Regions from separate parts of the Kineococcus auxinigenes genome, predicted to be linked through region 3. Evidence: riboswitches for the same ligand, from Rfam matches in the RefSeq annotation. Region 3 holds a riboswitch; each other region holds the start of a gene.
The links. Region 3 has a riboswitch for S-adenosylmethionine ahead of ACRYR9_RS05105 (ABC transporter ATP-binding protein). Riboswitches for the same ligand answer to the same signal wherever they lie in the genome.
Positions count from the first base shown of each region.

Region 1: another riboswitch for S-adenosylmethionine. It lies ahead of ACRYR9_RS18515 (sulfite exporter TauE/SafE family protein); the one in region 3 lies ahead of ACRYR9_RS05105 (ABC transporter ATP-binding protein).
Region 2: another riboswitch for S-adenosylmethionine. It lies ahead of ACRYR9_RS10195 (sulfurtransferase); the one in region 3 lies ahead of ACRYR9_RS05105 (ABC transporter ATP-binding protein).
Region 4: another riboswitch for S-adenosylmethionine. It lies ahead of ACRYR9_RS13065 (MFS transporter); the one in region 3 lies ahead of ACRYR9_RS05105 (ABC transporter ATP-binding protein).

Region 1 covers NZ_JBKBCT010000101.1:3,929-6,118, reverse strand. The annotation lists gene ACRYR9_RS18520 (nitrite/sulfite reductase) at 1-813, opposite strand, end outside; SAM riboswitch class IV at 1,114-1,229, shown strand; gene ACRYR9_RS18515 (sulfite exporter TauE/SafE family protein) at 1,263-2,171, shown strand; gene fdxA (ferredoxin) at 2,168-2,190, shown strand, end outside.
Region 2 covers NZ_JBKBCT010000030.1:837-3,026, reverse strand. The annotation lists gene ACRYR9_RS10200 (FxLYD domain-containing protein) at 11-637, shown strand; SAM riboswitch class I at 700-793, shown strand; gene ACRYR9_RS10195 (sulfurtransferase) at 1,069-1,992, shown strand; gene cobA (uroporphyrinogen-III C-methyltransferase) at 2,047-2,190, opposite strand, start outside.
Region 3 covers NZ_JBKBCT010000009.1:50,217-52,406, forward strand. The annotation lists gene ACRYR9_RS05100 (aliphatic sulfonate ABC transporter substrate-binding protein) at 1-214, opposite strand, end outside; gene ACRYR9_RS05105 (ABC transporter ATP-binding protein) at 324-1,076, opposite strand; SAM riboswitch class I at 1,225-1,332, opposite strand; gene ACRYR9_RS05110 (MBL fold metallo-hydrolase) at 1,419-2,190, opposite strand, start outside.
Region 4 covers NZ_JBKBCT010000045.1:14,677-16,866, reverse strand. The annotation lists gene ACRYR9_RS13075 (electron transfer flavoprotein subunit beta/FixA family protein) at 1-232, shown strand, start outside; gene ACRYR9_RS13070 (electron transfer flavoprotein subunit alpha/FixB family protein) at 229-1,200, shown strand; SAM riboswitch class I at 1,251-1,339, shown strand; gene ACRYR9_RS13065 (MFS transporter) at 1,345-2,190, shown strand, end outside.

The DNA.
Region 1 (2,190 bases), on a different contig from region 3:
CGCGCTCGTCGACAGCCCGCCGCCCACCCACAGGTCGTACCCCGCGCCGAGCTCCGGGTGCACCACGCCCACCAGGGAGATGTCGTTGATCTCGTGCACGACGTCCTGGCTGGGGTGACCGGTGACGGCGGTCTTGAACTTGCGCGGCAGGTTCGCCAGTTCCGGGTCGCCGATGAAGCGTTCCACGATCTCCGTGATCACCGGGGTGGGGTCGATGACCTCGTCGCGGGCGATGCCCGCGACCGGGCTGCCGAGCACCACGCGCGGGGTGTCCCCGCACGCCTCGGTCGTCTGCAGCCCCACGGCCTCGAGCCGCCGCCAGATCTCCGGGACGTCCTCGATGCGCACCCAGTGCAGCTGCACGTTCTGCCGGTCGGTGATGTCGGCCGTGTCGCGGGCGAACTCGGTGGAGATGCCAGCCACGACGCGCAGCTGCTCGGTCGTCAGCGCACCGCCGTCGATCCGCACGCGCAGCATGAAGAACTCGTCGGACAGCTCCTGGGCGGACAGCTGCGCGGTGCGCCCGCCGTCGATGCCGGGACGCCGCTGGGTGTACAGCCCCCACCACCGGAACCGCCCGTTGAGATCGTCCGGCGCGATGGAGGAGAAACCCCCGGGCGCGTACAGGTTCTCGATGCGCTCGCGGACGTTCAGCCCCCCGTCGGCCGCCTTGACCTCCTCGTTGTGGTTCAGGGGCGCGGTGCCGTCGACGCGCCACTGGCCGTTGCCACCGGGGCGTGGTGCGCGCGGTGCGCGGCGGGGGGCCGGCGGGGCGGCCTGCTCGAGGGGGGCGGTGCTGGCGTCGGGTGTCATGGAACCTCACGGGAGAGACGGGTCCTCCTCGTGAGGAGGCCCTCAGCTGGTGGGGTGCAGCGAGCGACCGGAACGGCACGCGTAGGCGCTCTGCAGCCGCATGAGGTCGACGTACCGGCGCGAGACGAGGCGCACGGCAGAGGGCTGGACCACGTGACCACGGTAGGGCACGAGCGCACGAACTCCAACACGGTCCCGTCGATCAGCGTGGCGCCGGCGGGCGGACCGGGGAAACCGCCCGGTTACCGCCGGTGCCGCGAGGTGTTGACCGCCTGCCGGGGTTCGTCTACCGTCAGTGGCGGTCACGAGTACCAGCGTCAAGCCCCGGCTCGCTGGTCGGCAACCCTCCTGTCGCGGCGGGGTGCTCCGGGTGAGGACCTGGCCGGTCGCCGTTCGGCGTCCGGCAAGCGCGGACCTGCGGGTCCACGGACGTACGGACGGCTCCTCTCGTGCACAAGTTCGCCCTGCTCGCCCTGGTCGGCCTGCTGGCCCAGCTCGTCGACGGCTCCCTCGGCATGGCCTACGGCGTCACCTCCACGACCCTGCTGCTGGTCGTGGGAGCGAGCCCCGCCGCCGCGTCTGCCACCGTCCACCTCGCGGAGATCGGCACCACGCTGGCCTCCGGGGCCGCGCACTGGCGCTTCGGCAACGTCGACTGGCGCGTCGTGGTGCGCGTCGGCGTGCCCGGCGCGGTCGGGGCCTTCCTGGGGGCGACGGTCCTGTCGTCGCTGCCCACGGACGTCGCCGCACCGGTGATCAGCGCCGTGCTGCTGCTGCTGGGGGTGTACGTGCTGCTGCGCTCCGCGGTGGCGCGCTTCGACGAGCGGTCCCTGCACCGGCCGCTGCGGCGGCGCTTCCTGGCGCCGCTGGGGTTGTTCGCCGGGTTCGTCGACGCGACCGGCGGTGGTGGATGGGGCCCCGTGGGCACCCCCGCCCTGCTGGCCTCCGGCCGGCTGGAGGCGCGCAAGGTCATCGGCTCGGTGGACACCAGCGAGTTCCTCGTCGCGGTGGCCGCCAGCGCGGGGTTCCTCGTGGGGCTCGGCTCGCAGGGCATCGCCTGGACGTGGGTGCTCGCGCTGCTGCTCGGAGGCCTGGTCGCCGCGCCCATCGCCGCCTGGCTGGTGCGCTACGCCCCGCCGCACGTGCTGGGCTCGGCCGTCGGCGCCGTCATCGTCCTGACGAACTCGCGGACCCTGCTGCGCAGCGACGCCGTCGGCGCCCCCGACCCGGTCCGCTGGGTCGTCTACGCGCTGATCCTCGCCGCCGGCGCGCTCGCCGTGGCCCACTCGGTGCGCCGGCACCGCCGCACCGCCCGAACGCTCACCACCACCGACAACGAGAGGAGCAGCGCGCAGTGACGTACGTCATCGCACAGCC
Region 2 (2,190 bases), on a different contig from region 3:
GGACGCCACCGTGACCACGACCGCACGAACAGCCCCCTCCTCCGGCCGCGGACCGCGCGACGGGGTGGCGACCGCCTCCGTCGTGCTGGGCCTGGCGGGTGTCGCCACCGCCCTCGTCCCGCGGCTGCACGTGGTGGCCCTGTGCCTGGCGCTGCTCGGCGCCGTGGCGGGGATCGCGGCGGTGCGCCGGGCGCGGCGAACGGCCGCCGCCGGGTTGGCCCTGTCCGTGGCCGCAGCCGCGGTCGTCGTGGTCGTCACGGCCGAGGCGCGCGGCGACGTCGTCGACGACCAGCCGGAGCCCGGCCCCGCCGGGCCCGGGATCAGCGCTCCGCCCGCCGAGGGGGGAGCGGCCGGCACGCGGCCCTCCGGCTCCCCCGAGGGCATCGCGGTGACCGGTTGCGGCGACGCCGGCGCCTCCGGGGCGGCCACCGCGACCCTGGAGGTCACCGGCACGGCCGAGCGCTCCGGTGCCTTCGCGGTCGTCGTGGAGTGGATGGACGCCGCCGACGCCCAGCTGGGTCGGGGACGGACCGTCGTGGAGGACCTCGCGCCGGGGGAGACGAGGACCGTGCAGGTGCTCGGCGAGGGCGTCTCCGGTGCGGTGGCCTGCCGGGTCCTGGAGGTGACCGGGGCCTGAACGGGCGGCGGGTGGTGCGGCGAGGTTGACAGCCCGCCCCCGCACCGGGCACGGTGGCGCCACGACCATCCAGAGCGGCCGAGAGACCTGGCTCGACGACGCCGCAGCAACCCCCCTCCCGCAGGGCGTGGGTGCTTCCGCCAGGGCCGATGGAGGGCACGCGATGACGCAGGACCGCACCACAGAACTGCACTCCCGGCGGCACATCGACCTGTGCCGCCGCGGTTCCGCCGCCTGTCGCTGACAGCCCGCAGAACCCGCCCGGACCGCGGGGTGCGCCCCGCGGACCCGGGGCGCACCCCGCCCGCCCGGAACCCCCGCGCCGCCCCGACCGGTCGAGCGCGGGAAACCGGTACGGCACCACACCACCACCGCACCCGGCCGCCGCACGGCGGCCGTCGAACCCTCGTCACGCCCTGGAGAGAACACGCATGTCCAGCACCACGTCCGGCACCGCCCCCGTCGACACGACCGAGCCGAAGTTCTCCGAGTACGCCCACCCCGAGAAGCTGGTCAGCACCGCCTGGCTGGCCGAGAACCTGGGCAGCGAGGGCCTGGTCGTCGTGGAGAGCGACGAGGACGTCCTGCTGTACGAGACCGGTCACATCCCCGGCGCGGTCAAGGTCGACTGGCACACCGAGCTGAACGACGAGGTGACCCGCGACTACGTCGACGGCGCCGCGTTCGCGGACCTCCTCTCCCGCAAGGGGATCCGTCGCGAGGACACCGTCGTCATCTACGGCGACAAGAGCAACTGGTGGGCCGCGTACGCCCTGTGGGTGTTCACGCTGTTCGGTCACGAGGACGTGCGCCTGCTGGACGGCGGCCGTGCCAAGTGGGCCGCCGAGGGACGTGAGCTGACGACCGAGACCCCCCAGCGCGAGCGCACCGAGTACCCCGTCGTGGAGCGTGACGACAGCCGCGTGCGCGCGTTCGCCCCGGACGTGCGCGAGCACCGCGGCGGCCTGATCGACGTCCGCTCGCCGCAGGAGTACACCGGTGAGCGCACCCACATGCCCGACTACCCGCAGGAGGGCACCCTGCGCGGCGGGCACATCGCGGGCGCGGCCAGCGTGCCGTGGGCGAAGGCGGCGAACGAGGACGGCACGTTCAAGGACCGCGCTGCGCTGGAGGAGATCTACTTCTCCGGCGCCGGGCTGACGCCGCAGACGGACACCGTCACGTACTGCCGCATCGGGGAGCGTTCCAGCCACACGTGGTTCGTGCTGACGCACCTGCTGGGCCTGGAGAACGTGCGCAACTACGACGGCAGCTGGACCGAGTGGGGCAACGCGGTGCGCGCCCCCATCGTGGTCGGCTCCGAGCCTGGCGGGATCGGCGCCGCGAAGCGCTGAGCAGGCCGACGTCGAGGGGGCGGGGCCCGGTGGGTCCCGCCCCCTCGACGCGTCTCAGGCCCCGTGGGGGGCGAGGGCGTCGACGACCTCGCCGACCACGACGACGGCCGGGGCGCGCACCCCCGCGGCGCGCGCCACCCGGGCGAGGTCGGCCAGGGGCGCGGTGGTGGTGCGCTGCCGCGGGCTCCAGCCGTCCTG
Region 3 (2,190 bases):
CCTCCAGGATCCGCTGCTGACGCACCACCAGGCTCAGCGGGTTGTAGTACGCGTAGTCCAGGCGGACGGTGTCCCCGCCCGAGCCCGAACCGGCAGACGGGGCCGCCCCCGAGGAGGACTCCCCCTGCACGCAGCCGGCGGCACCGAGGGCGACGCCGCCGAACAGGGCACCCAGGGCGGTGCGGCGCGCGAGGGGGCGGGGGAAGTGCGACACGGTTGTCTCCAGGGGGCAGGGTCGTCCGCACGAGCGGCGGACGACGGGGGTTCGCGGGGGTGTTGCGGGTTCGGGGGTGCAGCGGAGCCGGGCCCGCAGGGCCCGGCGCTCAGGCGTGCGCGCGCGGCACGCCGAGCAGTTCGAGCAGCTCCACGCGCAGGTGGGCGAGGTCGGCGTCGCCGCGGTCGCGCGGGCGCGACGGTCCCACGGCGAGGTCGCGCACGACGTGGGCGCCGACACGGCCCTCGGTGGTCCCCAGCACCAGCACGCGGTCGGCCAGGTGCAGCGCCTCGTCGACGTCGTGGGTGACGAGCAGGACGGTCGCGCCGGTGCCGCGCTGCACGTCGTCCAGCAGGTCCTGCATCTTCAGCCGGGTCAGGGCGTCCAGCGCGGCGAACGGCTCGTCGAGCAGCAGGACCCCGGGGCGGCGCACCAGGGCGCGGGCCAGCGCGGCGCGCTGGGCCATGCCGCCGGAAACGCGGCGCGGCCGGTGACCGGCGAACCCGGCCAGGCCCACGGTCTCCAGCTGGTGCAGCACCTGCGCGCGGCCCTCGGCGCGCGGCGTGCCCAGCGGCAGGCCCAGCGCGACGTTGCCGGCCAGGTCCCGCCACGGCAGCAGCCGCGGTTCCTGGAAGACCACGGCCGTGCGCCCGCCCACCCCGCGCACCGCCTCGCCGCCGACCTCCACGGTGCCGGAGGTGGGGGTGTCCAGCCCGGCGACCAGGCGCAGCAGGGTGGACTTGCCGGAGCCGGACGCGCCCAGCAGGGCCACGGTGCTGCCCGGCGCCACGTCCACGTCCACCCCGGCCAGGACGTCGTGCCTGCCGGAGCCGGTGGTGAACGAGCGCCCCACCCCCCGCAGGACGACGCCGGCGGCCTCGACGCGCCCGGCGCCGGGGACGGCCGCGGCGGGACGGGACGCTGCGGGACCGGGTGCTGCGGGACCAGACGCAGCGGGACCGGGCACGGCGGGACTGGACGCGGGGCGCGTGGGTACGGCCGACACTGCTCCTCCATCGTTCCTGGCGTGAGCACCGCACCGCCCGCTCCGGCCAGGGAGCGGATGGAGGTTGCTGCGGCGTCGTCGAGCCAGGTCTCTCGGCCGCTCTGGATGGTGGCGACATCAAACGTGACGTCCGCCCGCGCTGTCAAAACGGCGCCGCCGCACCCTGCGCCGCACGGGCGACGGCGCCGGTCGGCGCCGTCAGCGCGCCCGGGGCCGGGAGGGCACCAGCTCGCCGGCGGCGTCGAGGTCCAGCGCGCCGCGCGGGCGCAGCAGCACCGCCCGCCCGCCCGCCTCGCGCACCGCCCCCGCGAAGCGCCGGCCCGGCGCCGTCCACCGCTCGCCCATCGTGCGGGCCAGGCCCACCGGCGCGAACGTGCCCCAGTGCACCGGCACGGCCACGCGCGGGCGCACCCGGGCCACCAGCGCCGCGGCCTGCTCGGGGTCGAGGTGGTGCTCGCCGAGGGTGTGGCCCCAGCCGCCCACGGGCACCAGGGCCACGTCGGGCGCACGCCCGGCGGCGCGCAGCACCGACTCGGCGAACCCGTCGAACTCCCCGCTGTCACCCACCGCCCACAGCAGCAGGTCCGCGCCGCCGGCGGCCTCGGGCCGTCGGGGGAACACCCCCGGCAGCCGCACCAGGTGCCCCACGGGCAGCGCCCCGGCGGGAGCCCCCGTCAGCCGGCCCAGGGTGCGGCGGCCGTCGTGGTGGGCGGGCAGCGCGGTGACCGTCACCGGGCCCGCCGGGGCGCGCGAGACCTCGACGGAGGAGCCCACGGCGACCTCCCCGACCGCGCTGCCGGTGCCGCGCAGGCGCTGCTGCAGCCACGCGGCCGAACCGGGCGGGGCCACCACCCAGCGCGGGCGCAGCCGGCGCAGCGAGGGCAGGTCCAGGTGGTCGTGGTGCAGGTGCGATAGCAGCACCAGGGCCGGGTCGGCGGAGTGCTCGGGGTCCGGCAGCGGCGGGCGGCGG
Region 4 (2,190 bases), on a different contig from region 3:
CGCCCGCTTCCCCGACTTCAAGGGCATCCTCGCCGCGCGCAAGAAGCCGGTGACGGTGCTCGGGCTGGCCGAGCTCGGCGTCGACCCCGCCACCGTGGGCCTGGCCGGGTCGGCGACGCAGGTGCTCGAGGCCGCGCCGCGCCCGCAGCGCGAGGACCGGGTGCTCGTGACGGGGGGCGCCGAGACCGTCCCGGCGCTCGTGGACTACCTGGCGGAGAAGGGCTTCTCGTGAACGTGCTCGTCCTGCTCGACCACGACGGGGCGCGGCTGCGCCCCACGGCGCGCGAGCTGCTGACCCTCGCCCGCGGCCTGCCCGGCGCGCAGGTGCACGCGGTGTGGATCGGTGCGGCCCCCGGCGGGGAGACCCGTGCCGAGGCCGGCGCGCACGGTGCCGCCGTCCTGCACCACGTCCTCGTCGACGGCGCCGACGAGCACCTCACCGCCTCCGTCGCCGAGGTGCTGGAGACGGTGCGCACCGAGGTGGGCGCCCCGCTGCTGCTGGTGTCCTCCACCTTCGAGGGCAAGGAGGTCGCCGCCCGCCTCGCCGTGCGCACCGGCGCGGGCGTCGTCACCGGCGCCGGTGCCGTCGAACGCGACGCCGAGGGCCGCTTCGTGGCCGGCAAGACCGTCCTGGCCGGCACGTGGACCACCCGCTGCGCCCTCACGGGTCCGTTCGGGGTCGTGGCCGTGGCGCCCAACTCCGTGCGGGCCACGCCGCTGCCGCAGGCGCCGGAGCCGGCCGTCGTCGAGCACCGCGTCCAGGCCCCGGCGGCGGCGCGCGCCGTCACCGTCCACTCCCGCGAGCTGCGCCCGACCTCCGACCGCCCCGCGCTGGCCGAGGCGGAGGTCGTGGTCGTCGGCGGTCGCGGCGTGGAGGGCGACTTCTCGGCCGTGGAGGAGCTCGCCGACGCGCTCGGCGGCGCGGTGGGCGCCACCCGCGTGGCCACCGACGAGGGCTGGATCGGGCACGAGGCGCAGGTCGGGCAGACCGGCGTCACCATCAGCCCGCGCCTGTACGTCGGCGCGGGCGTCTCCGGCGCGGTGCACCACCGCGGCGGGATGGCCGCCTCCGCGACCGTCGTGGCCGTCAACAGCGACCCCGACGCGCCGATCTTCGAGTTCGCCGACTACGGGATCGTCGGGGACCTCACCGAGGTGCTCCCGGCGCTGAGCGCCGAGGTCCGCCGCCGCCGAGGCTGAGACCCGGCGCGGGTTTGCGGGCCGGTTCCGTCGTGCCCTAGGTTTCTCGACGACCATCCAGAGCGGCCGAGAGACCTGGCTCGACGACGCCGCAGCAACCACCCCTCGGGGAAGGTGCTTCCGCCAGGGCCGATGGGAGTCCTGGTGAGCTCTGCCCGTGTCGTCGTGCCCGCTGCCGCCGACGAGCGCGTCCTGCGCCGCCGCGCCGCGCTCGGCAGCTTCGTCGGCACCACGATCGAGTGGTACGACTACTACCTCTACGGCACGGCGGCCGCGCTGGTGTTCGCCCCGCTGTTCTTCCCGCAGGTGGGCGGCGCCGTCGGCGTCGTCGCGGCGTTCGCGACCTACGCGGTGGGTTTCGTGGCGCGCCCGCTGGGCGGCGCGGTCGCCGGTCACCTCGGGGATCGGCTGGGGCGCAAGAAGGTCCTGGTGGCGTCCCTGCTGCTCATGGGCGCCTCCACGGCCCTCATCGGCCTGCTGCCCACCTACGCGACCATCGGGATCGCCGCGCCCGTGCTGCTCGTGACCGCCCGCCTGCTGCAGGGCTTCTCCGCCGGCGGCGAGTGGGGCGGGGCGGTGCTGCTGGCGGTGGAGCACGCCCCCGAGCGGCGCAGGGGGTTGTTCGGCGCCGTGCCGCAGATGGGCTCGGCCGCGGGCATGGTCCTGGCCAGCGGGGGTTTCTGGCTGACGCGAACCCTCACCACCCCCGAGCAGTTCCTCTCCTGGGGCTGGCGGGTGCCGTTCCTGGCCAGTTCCGTGCTCGTCGTGGTCGGTCTGCTCATCCGGCTGAAGGTGACCGACTCGCCGGTGTTCTCGAACCTGCGCCGCACCGGGGCCGTCGCCCGCCGCCCGGTCGCCGACGTGCTGCGCGAGGACGCCCGCGGGGTGCTGCTGACCAGCGGCATGCGCCTGGGGCAGATCGGCGGGTACGTCCTCTACACGGTCTTCGCCCTGAACTACCTCACCGAGCACGTCCGCGAGGACGGCGCC